Regions from separate parts of the Sporosarcina sp. FSL K6-1540 genome, predicted to be linked through region 2. Evidence: riboswitches for the same ligand, from Rfam matches in the RefSeq annotation. Region 2 holds a riboswitch; each other region holds the start of a gene.

Evidence for each region. Region 2 has a riboswitch for S-adenosylmethionine ahead of MKY15_RS10320 (bifunctional homocysteine S-methyltransferase/methylenetetrahydrofolate reductase). Riboswitches for the same ligand answer to the same signal wherever they lie in the genome.
Region 1: it holds a riboswitch for S-adenosylmethionine, as region 2 does, so the genes downstream of both, MKY15_RS08000 (5-methyltetrahydropteroyltriglutamate--homocysteine S-methyltransferase) here and MKY15_RS10320 (bifunctional homocysteine S-methyltransferase/methylenetetrahydrofolate reductase) in region 2, are expected to answer to the same signal.
Region 3: it holds a riboswitch for S-adenosylmethionine, as region 2 does, so the genes downstream of both, MKY15_RS06110 (O-acetylhomoserine aminocarboxypropyltransferase/cysteine synthase family protein) here and MKY15_RS10320 (bifunctional homocysteine S-methyltransferase/methylenetetrahydrofolate reductase) in region 2, are expected to answer to the same signal.
Region 4: it holds a riboswitch for S-adenosylmethionine, as region 2 does, so the genes downstream of both, MKY15_RS12410 (methionine ABC transporter ATP-binding protein) here and MKY15_RS10320 (bifunctional homocysteine S-methyltransferase/methylenetetrahydrofolate reductase) in region 2, are expected to answer to the same signal.

The regions. Positions count from the first base shown of each region.
Region 1 is NZ_CP152018.1:1,758,823-1,762,030, reverse strand. Features, by position in the region: gene MKY15_RS08005 (immunoglobulin-like domain-containing protein) at 1-209, shown strand, start outside; gene MKY15_RS08000 (5-methyltetrahydropteroyltriglutamate--homocysteine S-methyltransferase) at 257-1,369, opposite strand; SAM riboswitch class I at 1,481-1,594, opposite strand; gene MKY15_RS07995 (hypothetical protein) at 2,310-2,450, opposite strand.
Region 2 is NZ_CP152018.1:2,214,855-2,218,062, forward strand. Features, by position in the region: gene MKY15_RS10310 (iron-siderophore ABC transporter substrate-binding protein) at 1-439, shown strand, start outside; gene MKY15_RS10315 (hypothetical protein) at 708-905, opposite strand; SAM riboswitch class I at 1,345-1,453, shown strand; gene MKY15_RS10320 (bifunctional homocysteine S-methyltransferase/methylenetetrahydrofolate reductase) at 1,613-3,208, shown strand, end outside.
Region 3 is NZ_CP152018.1:1,378,207-1,381,414, forward strand. Features, by position in the region: gene MKY15_RS06110 (O-acetylhomoserine aminocarboxypropyltransferase/cysteine synthase family protein) at 1-1,252, opposite strand, end outside; SAM riboswitch class I at 1,378-1,493, opposite strand; gene MKY15_RS06115 (glycerol-3-phosphate acyltransferase) at 1,639-2,274, shown strand; gene MKY15_RS06120 (aspartate aminotransferase family protein) at 2,337-3,208, opposite strand, start outside.
Region 4 is NZ_CP152018.1:2,636,963-2,640,170, reverse strand. Features, by position in the region: gene MKY15_RS12415 (methionine ABC transporter permease) at 1-433, opposite strand, end outside; gene MKY15_RS12410 (methionine ABC transporter ATP-binding protein) at 426-1,451, opposite strand; SAM riboswitch class I at 1,665-1,770, opposite strand; gene MKY15_RS12405 (thioredoxin family protein) at 1,825-2,124, opposite strand; gene MKY15_RS12400 (toprim domain-containing protein) at 2,139-2,480, opposite strand; gene gcvH (glycine cleavage system protein GcvH) at 2,555-2,938, opposite strand; gene MKY15_RS12390 (arsenate reductase family protein) at 3,014-3,208, opposite strand, start outside.

The DNA of each region.
Region 1 (3,208 bases), 460 kb from region 2:
CGTATTCAGATGCCGTATTCTTAAAAAACCCGTCCTTCAAAGACTATGGAAACGTGTTGTCAGCCGGCAGTGAAGCACGCCAGAATTTTTCGGTTGACGCGCTCGGCGTGACACTGATTCCAGGTGAATACCGTCTTGTGAAAACATTTATTTCAACAGGCGAGCCCATGCACGAATTATCCGTTGCTGTGCCATTTTCAGTGGAATAAGAAATAAACCGGAACAAAGCATATGAGCCTTGTTCCGGTTTATCAGTTTAACCCCAAACTTCCTTTGCCACGTCCACAATGAATTTCAACTTTTCCCATTGCTGCTCTTCTGTTAGCTTATTGCCGTGATGCGTTGAAGCGAATCCGCATTGCGGACTTAAGCATAGTTGTTCAAGTGGCACGTATTGTGCGGCTTCTTGAATACGCGCAATGACCGCATCCTTGTCTTCCACTTCTCCATTTTTCGAAGTAACAACACCAAGGACAACCTTCGCTCCGCCGTTTGGCACATGATCCAACGGTTTAAAGTCTCCTGAACGCTCGTCATCATATTCAAGGAAGAAGCCATCCACTTTTTCTTTTGCAAGAAGTGTGGGTGCAATCAGTGCGTAGCTTCCCTCAAACGCCCACGTCGATTGGTAATTTCCACGACATAGGTGTGTTGTTACGAAAAGATCTTCAGGTTTGTCTTCCAAAACGCCATTAATGACGCGTAGTGCCAAGTCGATTAGTTGTTCTCTTGAATAGGCTCCGTCGTTAAACGGGATATTCGGCGCAGAAAGCCCCGCAATATAGACATCATCCAACTGCAAGTAGCGTACACCAGCTTCGTAAAATGCTTTCAAAGCATCTTTGTATGCTTGAATAACATCGTTGGCAAATTCTTCAATGTCAGGGTAAATCGTTTCATCACGAATTCCGATATTAAAGAGCTGATTCGGACTTGGAATCGTTTGTTTCGCAACGGCACGGCCGCCTACGATTTCATTAAACTCAACAAAGTCTTGAATGAATGGATGATTAGGGTCAAACGAAATCTTGCCTGTGTTTCGAACGTTATATCGTTCTGTTTCAATACCATCAAATACGTAGCCAGTCTCTGGCACATACCCTTCAATTCCGTTCAAATGCTCCAAGAAGTCTAAATGCCACCACGTACGTCTAAATTCACCATCTGTTACAAGTTCCAAACCAACTTCGATTTGCTTATCAACCACCCGTTTAATTTCCTGTGTTTCTACTTCTCGTAATTGTTGTGCAGTAACTATGCCTTCTTTGAAGTCTTTGCGTGCTTTATGCAAATTATCTGGTCGTAGTAAACTTCCAACGTGATCCGCTCTGAATGGTGCTTTCGTTAGTGTTGTCGATTGATTTGTCATGGTATATTCCTTCTTTCTTTTTTTAGTAACTTTAGTTTCTAGAAAGTGAGAGACAAATAAAAAACCTCTTCTAAATTCCAAGAAGAGGTTTTGCGAATTCGCTATTTGCTCTTCTCATCTCCAAGCTGTAAGCATTACACTTAAGCTTCTGGAATTAGCACAGTACTTTAAAAGTCTGTTGCTGAGGTATCATCGGGCCAGTCCCTACACCTCTCTGGATAAGAAAGTTACGTATTTAGTTGTTAACTAGTACAATACAGACTTCAGAATAGAATGTCAATACAAAAAACATATATTATTTTGATTATACTATATATGTTGAATTAAAGAATCCCATTGAATCTGCTGTGGCGCTAATAATGAGAGAGTTTTAATTCGGGGTGTGGATTTTAGATCGCTTGGCTCTTTGGGGATGCCTTTCGCCGTGCCTGCGCTAAGGTGTTCATTATCGAGAGAAATATAATTTTGAGATGTATATGCCAAGATTATTATGTGATTACTAATTATATTCAAGAAAAGCGCAAGGCGCCCTTTAAGACGCGACAGAGATGAGTCGATTCAGCGACGTGGCGATCTTTGACACATAGCTGTATGGTAAATAAAAAGGAGGGAGTGAGTGTACACAAACGATTAATGAATTCTGTAGGGTATAACGATTCCTTGGTTAGACGGGGATTAATAAAAACATTTACCTATACGATACTAAACGACATAAATATCACAAAGGATAAAAATGGCGGATTATTTACAAAATATGTACTCTTCCACGGTGGTTATGAGGGCCTCGTCGCAAATATTTAAACGTTCGTTTGCGCATTTGGTTAGATGAACTGCTTGGTATTTATTTTTTGATGGTAGATATTAATTATAGAAGATTATTAAATTAAGGAACAAAAAAAGAAGAGACTATAAAGCCGCTTCTACTTTGATTTAACGTGAATTAAGCCCAACAAACAATAATTTGAGCACTTTTACTGCTACAACTTGATGCCTCCGCATTAGAGGCTGAACCGAATGTTGCCCCAACTAGTCCAAAAGTTATAACTGATGCAAATATTACTTTTTTAATTTTAATTTTCATTTTATTGAATTAACCTCCTTAAATAGAATTTTTATACAACTAGTATATTACTAGGTTATTTTTTAATTGTCAATCTATTGGCTCAAATGTGATTATTCGTATTTTATTCTAGGTTGATAAAATCTGTAACGAAAAAACTTAAAGATCTCCTATTGAATATCTTTTTATCACGCGTGTTGATTAACCAAGTTATTCCAATAATATATATACAAAAAGAGAGTGCCTCTTGTAAAATGTAAGTTACCACACCAACATTTACGAAAAGAGGCTTCTCTCATGAATAAGAATATCACTCTTCAAACATTAATTTAAAACTTTCTTTCAGAAGATGAACTACAAGCGATTTTAAAAGAATTTGATTACGTGGAAACAGCCCGTAAATGCACGGTTTCCGTGCTCATCTCCTATCTCGTCACTACGGCAGCAAAAGAGTGGAAAAGCTTAAGGTACTCGGCGGATTTGGGTGCCAGTGTCGGCCTAGTGTCCGTCGATCATTCGTCTCTTTCAAAGCATTTGAAGAAGCTTGATTAGCAATCATTAAGCGTGTCTTCGAAGTCATCGTGGGTAAGTTGAACCGCGCTGCGCGTCGTAAGCTAAAGATGTCAAAAACGCTTCTATCCATTGACTCAACGACAGTTACTGTAGGGAAAACATGCTTACCCTGGGCGGTTTTTCACGGTGAACGTGCAGGAATTAAACTACACGTGGGCTTTACGAATGAAACCGTGATGCCTCTTAAAGTCGTTGAAACGATAGGC
Region 2 (3,208 bases):
TGCATACAATAATCGCGTTGAAACAATCAAGACTGAATTAGGGGATCAAACAAATAAAAAAATATCAATGGTTCGCTTTATGGCGGGAGATGTACGCATTTACCATAAAGATTCCTTCTCGGGTGTGATTCTAGATCAACTTGGATTTGCGCGCGCAGATGGACAAGATGTGGACGATTTTGCTGAAAAAGGCCTCACGAAAGAACGTATTCCAGCTATGGATGGCGATGTGCTCTTTTACTTCACTTATGAAACTGGAGATAACGAAGCAACGAAGCTTACAAACGACTGGATTGAGGATCCATTATTTAAAAATCTAAATGTCGCGAAAAGTGGAAACGTCTCACAAGTAAATGACATCATTTGGAACACTGCTGGTGGTGTATTAGCAGCGAACTTAATGCTGGATGATATTGAGGAGTATTTCTTGAAAAAGTAATTTAAATGGAATGAAATAATAAAAAGATGAAAACAGAAAACAGCCCGATGATGCGATATTTACTCGCTTCACTGGGCTGTTTTTTTATACATAATTTACTGTTCAGCTGCGTCTTCTTTAGGATACTTTATCACAAACGACGTTTTGGTGTTCTGATGTGGCCGAACTGCAAAAAAACTAACTAGTAAATCGTAAGCATACAAATTAAATAAAAAAGGTATGTATGGTAGGAGCCCAAACATACCTTGAAGTATCATTAATTATCCGGCTACTGGAACATCGTGATTAATAATACGATGGCTCCAAGCAGGATTGAAATCCATGCCAATGCTTTTTGTGGAGAAGCTAAACAGACTAAGCCTAAAACGAGTGCGCCACCACCTAACCAATAAGGAGCATAAAAGAACCCTATAGCCGCTAAAATTATTGCTAACCAACCAATCCAGATGCCCAAGGAAGTTTTCAAGTCAATGACCTCCCTTCAATTTGATGGGAACAACAACTGAGTAAACGGTTCGTTCGTTATTGTTCTTATAGTTTATTATATGCAGGGTTACAGAGGGGACAGTGGTTAATGGACTCATTATTAATATTATTATTATGTGCATTTAGCTCACTTAGGATGGGGGAGCAAGAGCGGCGGGTTACGCAATCAATTCTGGAAAAGGATCAATTGACAGAAGTGACTTATTGGTACCTTGATTGACCTATTTAAGCTAAGAGGGACGTAAGAATTTAAATGAAGGATGGCGAAAGGCTGTTTAGCAACTATGTTGTTTAAAGTGACAAGCAATAGTCTGAATCTGTGAAATAAATTAATTACTTTCCAAAAAGGTGTTGCTAATTTTCCAACAATGATGTAAAGTCTGTAATAACGTAACTAAGCAAATCCAATTTAATAGTTTTTCTTATCTAGAGAGGTATAGGGACTGGCCCGATGACACCTCAGCAACCGCCATTTTATGGCATGGTGCTAATTCCAGCAAGTTGATAACACGACTTGGTAGATGAGGAGAAGACTTATTCAGATTTAGAGTCTACTTCCTTTATTCAACATAGGAAGAGGCTCTTTTTATTTTAATTAATTTTCCCATTAAGTAACATATTTTGAAGAATGATGAAGAGAGTTTCCGGAACGGGACTTTGGGAAAGTGAAAGGAGCAAGTGATAGTCGTGAATTTACTAGATACTATGAAAGAACGAATTTTGATCGGTGATGGTGCAATGGGAACTCTACTTTATTCACACGGTGTGGATCTTTGTTTTGAAGAGCTGAACTTGACACATCCAGATCAAGTGCTTCGCATCCACCAAGCCTATATAGAGGCAGGTGCGGATATTATTCAAACTAATACGTATGGTGCGAATTATATCAAGTTAGCACGTCATGGGTTAGAGGACAGTGTAAAAAAGATAAATAAAGCCGCAGTTCAAATTGCGAAAAAAGCAGCGGGTAAAAATACGTTCGTCCTTGGAACTATCGGGGGTATTCATGGATCTCGAACATCCATTGGAACAAAGGATGAAATCAAGCGCAGTTTTAGGGAACAACTATATTGCTTACTTCTTGAGGGAGTGGACGGCCTACTTTTAGAAACTTATTACGATTTTGATGAATTAACAACCGTGCTCAAAATTGCACGTGAGGAGACAGATATCCCGATTATTACGAATGTTTCAATGCATGAGGCGGGGGTGCTCCAAAATGGGATAGAGCTCATAGATGCCTTACAGCAGTTGGAGGATTTAGGTGCAGATATAGTAGGCATTAACTGTCGCCTTGGCCCTCACCATATGCTGAAGTCTCTAGAAACTGTGCCGTTGATGAAGCGTGCTTTACTTTCGGTGTATCCGAATGCTAGTTATCCAGGATATAAGGATGGGAAACTTTTTTACGAAAATGAGCCTGAATATTTCGAGAAGTTCGCACTGAGTTTTCGGAAGGCAGGAGTTAGTTTAATAGGAGGATGTTGTGGGACGACGCCAGAACATATTAGGGCCCTAGTGAAAGGACTTACAATTCGGGAACCAATTCAAGAAAAGCTTGTTAAGAAGAAGGAGGTAAAGACAGAGGTTGTGGAGTCTGAATTGAAGGAATCTCAACCCCCAACATTGCTTGAAACAGTGAGAAAAAGACATTCGATAATTGTTGAACTTGATGCGCCCAAACATTTAAACACGGGCAAGTTCTTTGAGGGGGCTCAGGCGTTAAAGGATGCAGGCGTGGATGCCATTACACTGGCTGATAATTCCTTAGCGACGCCAAGAATTTGCAACGCTTCAATGGCTTCACTTGTTAAACAAAAGATTGGTGCAACACCTTTGGTCCATATTACATGCCGAGATCGCAATCTAATTGGATTACAGTCACATCTCATGGGATTACACACACTGGGTATTACTGAATTGCTAGCGATTACGGGGGACCCTACGAAAATTGGTGATTTCCCCGGAGCAACATCCGTTTTCGATGTGACATCCTTTGAATTGATTCAACTCATAAAGCAATTCAATGAGGGCATTTCAAAGTCTGGAAAGTCATTGCAACAGAAAACATCCTTTACTGTGGCAGCGGCCTTTAATCCGAACGTGCGTCATTTAGATCGTGCTGTGGAGAGATTAGAGAAAAAAATAGAAGCGGGAGCCGACTATTTTATTACCCAGCCTATCTATAGCACGGAGAAGATAATTGAAGTATACGAGGCAACAAAACATATTGAGACGCCAATTTACATCGGAATTATGCCGCTGACTTCATCGCAAAACGCC
Region 3 (3,208 bases), 840 kb from region 2:
CAAGGTCTGCAATAATATCTTCCGCGGATTCAAGGCCCACCGATAGTCTAATCAATTCTTCAGTCACACCTGATTTTTTTAAGTCCTCAGGCCCAAGCTGCTGATGCGTCGTTGAAGCTGGATGGATAATTAGTGATTTTGCATCCCCAACATTCGCAACATGCGACCAGATTTTGACGTTATCAATCACGTTCCGGCCTGCATCCCGTCCACCTTTAATACCAAATACAATAATGGAACCGAAGCCGTTTTTCAAGTACTTTTTCGCAAGGTCATAAGATGGGTGATCTTCGTTGCCTGTATATGTTACCCATTCGACAGATGGATGTTTTTTCAAGAACTCCGCTACTTTAACGGCATTTTCATTATGTCTTGTCACACGCAAATGCAGTGTTTCAAGTCCTTGGAGGAAATTAAATGCACTATCTGGATCTAAGCAAGGTCCGAAGTCACGCAATAGTTGAACGCGTAGTTTAGTCGCAAATGCCGCCGCTGCTGTATCAATTCCGTAACGGAGACCATGATATGACGCATCAGGCTCTGTGAAGCCAGGAAACCTCCCTTGCGTCCAGTCAAATGTACCCGCATCAACAGCAACTCCACCGATCGTGGTACCGTGTCCGCCAATCCATTTTGTAGCGGAATGGATGACAACATCCGCACCAAATTCGATAGGATTCGAACCATATGGCGAAGCAAATGTACTATCAATAAGAAGCGGTAGTCCGTTTTCATGCGCAATGTCCGCAACCGCTTCAATATCGAGTACATGAAGACTCGGGTTACCGATTGTTTCTGCGAATATTGCTTTTGTTTTATCTGTAATTGCTGCACGGAAGTTTTCAGGATCTGTTGCATCGACAAACTTTACATTAATACCGTAGCGCGGAAGTGTAGCGGCGAATAAATTATAAGTACCGCCATATAAGTTGCTTGCTGCGACAATTTCATCTCCAGCACCAGCTACGTTCAAGATAGAGAAAGCGATAGCTGCCATACCTGAGGAGAATGCAACTGCCGCCGTACCACCTTCAAGAAGCGCAATACGCTCTTCAAAAACTGCAACAGTTGGATTTGTAATTCGTGTATAGATGTTGCCTGCTTCTTGTAGTGCAAATAGTTTTTGAGCATGTTCTGTATCACGGAATACAAAAGATGAGGTTCTATGAATTGGAACTGCGCGTGAACCTGTTACAGGATCCGGTTTTTGTCCACCGTGCAGAAGAAGTGTTTCGGGTTGAAGTTTTGTCATCGTCATTACCTCCAGAGTTTTTTTAGATGGATGTGATTGTAATGGGCGGAGACGTTAGGGGTATTTTTGGAATGAAAAATAACCCCCTTCGCTTAAGAAGAGGGTTACGCTTTCGCTTATTCCTCCCCTTATCTTTCAGACCGTTCGCACGAATCTGTAGGAAGTAGCACCTTTGCAAGTTAGTCACTTGCTGGTTGCCGGGCATCGCAGGGCCTATTCCCTCCGCCGCTCTTGATAAGAGTTTGTGATATTCAGTTTTCCATCTTGTGACATAGTATAGTAGATATCTCAATACTTTGTCAATAGTTTACCGAATAATATTTCTGAAACTTGTGTCTATGTGGAATGTTACACTTAGACTACCGTTATTTTAGGAGGAACTTGATATGTGGTTATGGATTGTAGGCGTGCTCTTATGGGGATATGCAGTTGGTTGCCTGCATGGATCAGTTGTTGCGCAGAAAATATCCGGCGTTAACTTGAAAGAAACCGGTGTGAAAAATGCCGGTGCCTCGAATGCGACCATTGTTCTCGGGAAGAAGTTCGGCGCATTAGTTGCAGTAATCGATATCAGTAAAGGTGCAGGAGCTGTCTTACTTGTGCACTATTTCGCAGAAAACGCAGGATTTTCAGAAGCCTTTTTGGCTTTACTTTTATTTCTTACAGCCGCCGCAGCCGTTATTGGGCATAACTTTCCATTTTATATGAACTTTAACGGTGGAAAAGGAACAGCGACAATAATTGGTGTACTGCTTGCAATCGACTGGCAGATCGGTCTCATTGGTTTTGCATTATTTGTCGTCGTAGCGCTAGTAACAGACTTTCTCGTGTTTGGTGTGCTGATGCTCTACGTCACGCTCATCGCGATGGCAGTATTGGCAGACGGATACTGGCCAGTCGTAATAGCAACTTTGTTATTTGCAATCGCCATTTGGAAACATCTCGAGAATTTTCAGCGTATGAAAGAGCGTAGCGAGAAGCGCGTTTCAATGGTCTTCAGAAAAAATAAAACCAAAAACTGAGGACCCCTATAATTGGAGGTTCTCCGTTTTTGGTTTAGCAAGATTAAAAATCTCATCCTAACTCATGCATTTTCATTGAACACTTTCTTCATAACCGCAATAATAAAGTCCACGTCTTCATCGGTACAAGACAGCGGTGGGCTTAGCGCTAGAATATTGTTATAGCCAGCAACTGTATCGCCGTTCCTTCCAATAATAAGTCCATTCGCCTTACATTCGCCAATGATTTTCGCAACACGGGCGTTTGCAGCAGGTTCTTTCGTTTCTTTGTTCTCTACAAGTTCAATGCCTAACAAGAATCCGAGCCCGCGAATATCGCCAACAAAAGGATGATCCAATAAGCAAGCCAACTCTTTTAGAAGGCGCTCGCCAAGCTCAGCCGACCGTTCAACAAGATTTTCTCTCTCAATGATTTCAAGATTCTTCAACGCGACTGCACAAGCCGCAGGATTCCCGCCAAATGTATTAACATGGCGGAAATGACTGTTATCTTCTCCTGTATCGAACTTTTCATAAATATCTTTTCGAATAGCCGTAACCGAAAGTGGCAAGTAAGCGCTCGTTAGTCCCTTTGCCATCGTAATAATGTCCGGTTTCAACTTAAAATGCTGATGACCAAAGTCTTTCCCAGTTCTGCCGAATCCACAAATGACTTCATCAACAATTAGCAGTACACCGTGGCGTGTACAGATTTCCTGAACCTTTTCCAAGTAGATTGGATGTGGGATGAGTATACCGCCTCCTGTAATAAGCGGTTCCATAATAATCCCAGCGATTGTTTCCTTCTGTTCCCAAATGATTTTCTCTTCAAACTCTTGGGCACGTTGTATGTTGTACTCCTCAATTGACTGTCCCGCAGGTCTGCGGTAATTGTCCGGAGGGGCGATGTGCAAGAACCCCGGTGCAAGTGCCTCATACTTGTATTTCCGCAGTG
Region 4 (3,208 bases), 420 kb from region 2:
GTATAAGAACTTTAAAAATAATCGTTCTCGTTTTCGCTCCCATTGACTTCGAAGCTTCAATTACACCTTTATCAATTTCCTGTAATGCAATCAACACCATTCTTGCATAAAACGGAGCCGCCCCAATAATAAGTGCCGGCATCGCTGCATCCGGTCCGCGGATTGTACCAAGAAGAAATTTCGTAAACGGAATAAGTAAAATGATTAATATGATAAACGGAATGGATCTAAAAATATTGACGAATGCTCCTGATATAATATTGACCAACTTATTCGACCAAAGTTGACCGGGACTAGATAGGAAGAGTAAAATTCCAAGTCCTAACCCAATAACTAAAGTGAACAATGTAGAAACCGCAGTCATATAGAGTGTTTCCACTGTTGCTTCCCACATTTTAGTCCAGTCGACATTCGGAAAAAGGTTTTCAATCATTACCGATCACCTCCGTCTGAACATCATTTTCATTGAGGTATTGAATTGCTTCCTCAATGATTGAGGAATCTCCAAGCAGCTGAAGTATCAGTGTGCCGTATGCCCCGCCATGTGTATGGGATATGTTTCCCTGCACGATATTCACATCGACAGTGAATTTCCGAATAAGACTTGCGAGCACAGGTTGTTCTGTCCGCTCCCCTACAAATACAAGCTTGATAAGCGTGCCGGCAGGAAATTCTTCCTTAATATGCGCCATTGCCTGCTTCGCCTCCACGGGTTCCGTCACTTGAGAGACAAACCGCTTTGTGATCGGTTCCTTCGGTGATTGGAACACATCCAGGACATCTCCCAACTCAACAACTTTCCCTGCCTCCATAACTGCAACTCTGTGGCAAATTTTCCGGATAACGTGCATTTCATGTGTGATAAGCACAATTGTCAGTCCGAGTCGTTCATTAATTCCTGTTAGAAGGTCTAGTATTGAATCCGTTGTTTCTGGATCAAGGGCTGAAGTCGCTTCGTCACAAAGAAGGACTTCAGGGTCGTTTGCAAGCGCACGAGCAATCCCTACGCGCTGTTTCTGACCTCCAGACAATTCGGATGGATATGCATTTTCACGACCAGCCAAACCAACTAATTCAATCAGTTCCGCCACTTTCTTATCACGCTCGGCTTTTCGTACACCCGCGATTTCAAGAGGGAAAGCGATATTCTCCTTCACTGTTCTAGACCACAGTAAGTTAAAGTGTTGGAAAATCATACTCACTTTTTTTCGTGCTTCCCTTAGCTCTTTCCCTTTAATTGCTGATATTTCTAGACTTCCTATTTTAACGCTACCTGACGTTGGCATTTCAAGACCGTTCAGTAGTCGAATCAACGTACTTTTTCCTGCCCCACTATAGCCGATGACTCCAAAAATCTCACCGTCAGTAATTTCAAGCGATACATTTTCGACTGCTGAAATACTACCTGGCCCTTCACCGTATCGTTTATTTATATCCGTTAAATAAATCATTTTTTTCACCTCAGAAAAATTGTTTTGTTACTAATTTTGTCTAGCTTCAGGCGCCACCCCCTCGGGTCACAAGGCAGTTCGCTGTGGTGGCTTAGGTACCGCCCCCCTTGTGCCTGTCGGGGCTGAGCGGCGCCTTCCGCTTTTCAATACAAAAAAGCCTTCCTGCAGACGGGCAGAAAGGCTTGACGTTATCGAAAATAAACGTTGTCCAATCTCTCATCTTTCAAAGCGTATGCTTTGTGTGACTTGGCACCATTTCACTTACGTGACGGTTGCCGGGCTTCGCAGGGCACTATCCCTCCACCTCTCTTAATAAGAGTGACCTATTCAATTGAATGTTAAGACGAAGTATATCAAAGTTCCATATCTATTGTCAATCTATTTCTTCAAGTAGATACGGTACTGATTGAAATGCATAAATTTTATGGGTTAAAACGCCATCCTTTTGTATAAGAAGGCAAGGAACGCTTTCGATTTCATAGTCAATTGCAATATTTTGTACGTAATTCAAATCTGCTTTCCCGATTGGTATTCCCGGTCTCATGACGGTAATAACTTCCATCATTTTAGATGCGACTGCACAAGTTCCACACATTGGTGTATATAAATAAAACGCTGCCACTGAAGACTCTTTCAAAGCCATCTCCCATTGTTCGCGTGTCCAAGTTTCCATTAATTCTACATCCTTTAAATTAGAAATTCCGGTCTGATTTTAAAATCCGCACCTTGTAGTATTGTAGCCAACACTTTGTATGGGGTCGTCTCCACTTCCCGATAAACCTTTTCTGTGTACAAATGGATTGCTGCCGGGAACTCTCTTTTGAATAAAACACGGGTCTTTTCTCCATCTTCATCCGCATCAACGAAGACAAATAGTTCATGTTCTTCGTAAGGTGCAAGCAATTCTTCAAGCCGATAAGGACTTACTGTGCCGTTCGTACAAATAATTTCGACAGGCTCAACAAGTATTCGTGCCAAACGTTTCTTATCCGAACCGCCCTCGACGATAATTACTCTTTCATCCGACACAAGAGGCCCCTCCTTCGCTCTTTTTTATATAAAGATGCAAAAAACGCCGAAAAAGTACCGGCGCCTTGTCTTAGTTATTCTCCGACAGTCATTTTTTCATACGCTTCAGCTGACATAAGTTCATCCAGTTCAGAAACATTTGAAGGTTCAACAACGATCATCCATGCATTTTCATACGGTGATTCATTGACAAATTCAGGGCTGTCTTCAAGTCCTTCATTCACTTCAATTACTTTTCCGCTGATTGGTGCATAAAGTTCTGATACTGTCTTAACAGATTCAACGCTTCCGAAAGGCTCGTCCGCTTTGATGTCATCTCCGACAGATGGAAGTTCAACGAATACGATATCGCCTAGTTCAGATTGTGCAAAGTGAGTAATACCGATGCGGTAGTTACCACCTTCGTCTTTTACCCATTCATGCTCTTCAGAATAACGCAGATCTTTTGGTGTGCTCATTCCGTATCCCTCCAAATAAATAGTTTCATTCTCTTCAATTCTGTCATATTTCTCGAATAAAGACAAGATAGGAAATCAGTTAGTCCATACTTTGTCGAACTCTTCTTCCTTGAATCCGACAGTCACCTTACCATCACCGAAGACAATTGGTCTCTTAATCAACATACCGTCAGATGACAGCAAGCTAATTTTCTCTTCATCTGTCATTGTGAGCAATTTGTCTTTCAAGTTTAGCTCTCTATATTTCGTCCCACTAACGTTGAAAAACTT